Regions from separate parts of the Achromobacter sp. Root565 genome, predicted to be linked through region 2. Evidence: predicted binding sites of a transcription regulator. Region 2 holds the regulator's gene; the other holds the start of a gene.

Region 1 (2,204 bases), 360 kb from region 2:
GCGCGCCCACGTCCGCCGAGATCTCCGCATCCGACATCATTTCGGACCAGTACAGCAGCAGATCGTCGTAGTCGAGCACCTGCTGGTCCTGCTTGGCCGCGACATATGCACGGAACAGGTTCTTGAGCTCGTCCTCCCATTGGGCACACCACGGAAAGGACGTCTTGAGCACGTCGCCCACCGGCGTCTGACTGTTCACCACGCGCGAATAGATCGCCAGGCACGTTCCCTTGAGCGGAAAGCGCGACTTGGTGGAGGACAGGCCCAGCTCGTGGCGCACCATGCCCATCAGGTCCTCGGCGTCACCGCGGTCATGGATGGTGAATGCTTCGGACAGGCCAATGCGCAGCGCGCAATCGCGCAAGAGGCGCGCGCCAATCGCATGGAACGTGCCCGCCCAAGGCAGCGACGGCGCCTGCTGCGACGACCGCAGGTTCATCACCCGTTGCAGCACCGACCCCACGCGCCGCTCCATTTCCAGCGCGGCGCGGCGCGAAAACGTGAGCAGCAGCATGCGCTGCGGGTCCGCCCCGTTCAGGATCAGGTGCGCCACGCGATGCGCGAGCGTATTGGTCTTGCCCGACCCCGCGCCCGCGATCACCAGCAGCGGGCCGTCGTTGCCGGGCGCGCCGGCCACGCCGAACTCGGCGGCTTCGCGCTGCGCGGGATTCAGGTCGGCCAGCGGATCGGGCCGCTCGGCCGGACGGGCGCCGGTCAGGTGGTTGTCGGGCGTGCAGGGAATTTGATCTTGGTCTGGCATGTCGCGGAGCCGCAGCGCTGCGGCCGCAAAAAAGGAAGGAGCCAGGGCTGGCTCCGGATGAACACTGTATATTTATACAGAATTTTTGACCTTTCGTCTGAACGCCCCGGCGCCATGTCCGATTTCCCACGCATCCTGACCGGCACCGCCTCCTGGACCGACCCCACCCTGCTGGCCTGCGGCCGCTTCTATCCGCCCGATGCGCGCAGCGCTGAATCCCGGCTGCGGTTCTATGCGTCGCGCTTTTCGCTGGCCGAGGTCGACGCCAGCTTCTACGCGATGCCCACGCCGGACAACGCCTACCTGTGGTCCACCCGCACGCCGGACGATTTCGTCTTCAACATCAAGGCGTTCCGGCTGTTCACTGGCCACCAGACGCCACTCACTGCCCTGCCCGGCGACATCCGGCGCGAACTGGCGGATTGGCCGGAGCCCATCATCTACCACGACCGCATGCCGGCCGACCTGCGCGACGAACTCTGGCGGCGCTACCAGCTTGCCGTCGAGCCGCTGCGGATGCCGGGCAAGCTGGGCGCGGTGCATTTCCAGTTTCCGCCGTGGGTACGGCGCGACGCCCGCGGCATGGCGCGCGTGGCGGATTGCGCGCGGCGGATGGAGGAGCATCTGGTATCGGTGGAATTCCGCCATCGCAGCTGGTTCGAAACCCCGGCGGCCACCGCGGACACGCTGGCCTTCGAAAGGGATCTGGGCGTGGTGCACACGGTTGTCGACGCGCCTCAGGGTTTTGAGAACACCGTGCCCGCGGTCTGGGAAAGCACCCACCCCGACCTGACCCTGCTGCGCCTGCACGGGCGCAATGCGGCCAAGTGGAATGCGTCCGGCCCGGCGTCGTCGGGACGGTTTCAGTACGAGTACTCGGAAGCGGAACTGGCCGAACTGGTCGCCCGCTTCACGCGGCTGGCGTCACAATCGGCGCAGGCGCACGCGGTGTTCAACACCAACTTCGAAGACCAGGGTATGCGCAACGCGGCGGCCTTCGCGTCGGCGCTGCAATTGCCGGGCATTTGAATGGGTGCCTGACGGCCGGCACGTTCGGTTGGGCCGGTGTCAGACACCCGGGAAGATGATCCGCAGTGCGCAGCGGCGTCTCAACGGGTGTCAGACACCTAGGTAGTGGGCAACATACAAAGTGTCTGACACCCACAGAGAAACGCTTCAACCAACGCCGTGCCACATGGGTGTCTGACACCGGCCGAGACACCCAGGTAGTGGCCAACATACAAGGTGTCTGACACCCACAGAGAAACGCTTCAATCCAACGCCGTGCCACATGGGTGTCTGACACCGGCCGATAAAGCGCCAACCTTTGCTCTCGGGTGTCAAACACCCGCCTTCGCCGCAGTCCGCGCCGCCGGCCGCGCCACTTCCGCCAGACTCTCCAGCAGCACTTCAAACTTGCGCGCGATGTCGTGCTCCGGCACAC
Region 2 (2,204 bases):
CGACAGCGTGTTTGAAAAGCACGACATGCACGTGCACGTGCCGGAAGGCGCGACGCCCAAGGACGGTCCGTCCGCGGGTATCGCGATCACCACGGCCATGGTGTCGGCGCTGTCGCGCATCCCGGTGCGCGCAGATGTCGCCATGACGGGCGAGATCACGCTGCGCGGCGAAGTGCTGCCCATCGGCGGCCTGAAGGAAAAGCTGCTCGCGGCTCACCGCGGTGGTATCAAGACGGTTCTGATCCCGGAAGAAAACGTCAAGGATTTGGCGGAGATTCCGGACAACGTCAAGAACCACCTTGAGATCGTGCCGGTGCGTTGGATCGACAAGGTGCTTGAACTGGCCCTGGAACGTCTGCCGGAGCCGTTGGCCGAGGAAGAATCCGTCAAGGATGCCCTGGTTGCCAAGCCGGCTGAACCCGGCTCGACCGACCCGGTCATGAAGCACTAATGGCGTCTTGAACGCAGGACGCTCTCGAAAGAGGGCGTCCGAAGCCCAGGGGTGGCGCAAGTGTTGCGAACGCCCCGAAAGCAAAAAACCCCGCTCACATGAGCGGGGTTTTGTTTTTTGAGCTTGGGCCCCCCTGCAAGGGGCGGGGCGCAGGCCGCATGATGGCGGCCCGACTTTACATAGGCCGAGCCCGGCCTAGTGCAGCGCCTGGGTGCGGATGAGGCCCACTGCAATGCCTTCGAGCGCAAATTCCTGATCGGCCTTGACCACGATGGTTTCGAAGTCGGGATTTTCGGGCAGCAGCTCGATGTGGCCGTTCTGGCGCTGAAGGCGCTTGACCGTGACATCGTCGCCAATACGAGCCACCACGATCTGGCCATTGCGGGCTTCAGATGCCTTTTTGACAGCGAGCAGGTCGCCTTCGAGGATGCCTGCGTCGCGCATGCTCATGCCGCGCACCTTGAGCAGATAATCGGGCGCCTGTGCAAAGAGGCTAGGGTCTACGCCGACTTCGCGTTCAACGTGCTCGGCTGCAAGAATCGGGCTGCCTGCCGCAACGCGGCCGACGAGCGGCAATAGGAGCTGGGCGAGGGCGGGGATGGGAAGCGAGGACTGGACCGGTGTGGTGGCGTCCTTCAAGCGGATGCCGCGCGAGGCGCCGGCCGTGAGTTCGATGGCGCCCTTGCGAGCCAACGCCTTGAGATGGTCTTCGGCGGCGTTGGGGGAGCGGAAACCCAGGGCCTGGGCGATTTCGGCACGCGTCGGCGGAAAGCCGGTGCGCGTGACCGTTTGCCTGATGAGGTCCAGGATTTGTTGTTGGCGATCCGTGAGTTTGCTGGCCATGGCGATGATCCGTTGCGAGCGGACTGTACATATATACAGCGCCATTCTGGGGGACGCAGCGTAAAAAAGCAAGCCGGTCGCGAGGCCAACAAAAACGGGACCCGCAGGTCCCGTTTTTGGTTGAAGACGGCGCGGCGCCGCCTGGCGATTTACAGCACGGCCGCGATGCCGGCTGCGACCTTGTCGATGTTGCCGCTGTTCAGCGCGGCCACGCAGATGCGGCCGCTGGACACGGCGTAGACGCCGTGTTCTTCGCGCAGCCGGTCCACCTGAGCGGCGGACAGACCCGAATACGAGAACATGCCGCGCTGCTTCAGCACGAAGCTGAAGTCCTGCTTGCCGCCGTGCTCTTTGATCTTGTCGACCAGCTGCGCGCGCATCAGGCGGATGCGATCGCGCATGCCGGCCAGTTCTTCTTCCCAGAGGGCGAACAGCTCGGGCGTGTTCAGCACCGTGGAGACGACCGTGCCGCCGTGCGTCGGCGGGTTGGAATAATTGGTGCGGATGACGCGCTTGAGCTGGCTCAGCACGCGGGTGGCTTCGTCCTTGCTGCCGGCCACGACAGTCAGTGCGCCAACGCGCTCGCCATACAGCGAGAACGACTTCGAGAACGACGAGCTGATGAACATGGTCATGTCCAGGTCGGCGAACAGGCGCACGACCGAGGCGTCTTCCGTCAAGCCGTCGCCAAACCCTTGGTAGGCGATGTCCAGGAACGGGACCAGGTTGTTGTCCTTCACGACAGCGGCAATTTGCTTCCACTGATCGGGGGTGGGATCGGCGCCGGTGGGGTTGTGGCAGCAAGCGTGCAGCACAACGACGGTCTTGGCGGGCGCGGCCTTGAGGTCGGCCAGCATGGCTTCGAAGTTCAGCCCGCGGGTGGTGGCGTCGTAATAGGCATAGGTGCCGA

What was found. The regulator LexA, encoded in region 2, represses DNA repair genes until DNA is damaged. The targets are predictions, from matches to a motif close to ACTGTATNNNNATACAGT.
Region 1: a site for LexA is predicted at 824-841, ahead of ASD71_RS10990 (ATP-dependent helicase). Genes of this name have one in related genera too.

The regions. Positions count from the first base shown of each region.
Region 1 is NZ_LMGO01000001.1:2,458,488-2,460,691, forward strand. It holds gene ASD71_RS10990 (ATP-dependent helicase) at 1-760, opposite strand, end outside; gene ASD71_RS10995 (DUF72 domain-containing protein) at 875-1,789, shown strand; gene ASD71_RS11000 (PLP-dependent aminotransferase family protein) at 2,101-2,204, opposite strand, start outside.
Region 2 is NZ_LMGO01000001.1:2,097,137-2,099,340, reverse strand. It holds gene lon (endopeptidase La) at 1-451, shown strand, start outside; gene lexA (transcriptional repressor LexA) at 647-1,294, opposite strand; gene ASD71_RS09365 (amino acid aminotransferase) at 1,444-2,204, opposite strand, start outside.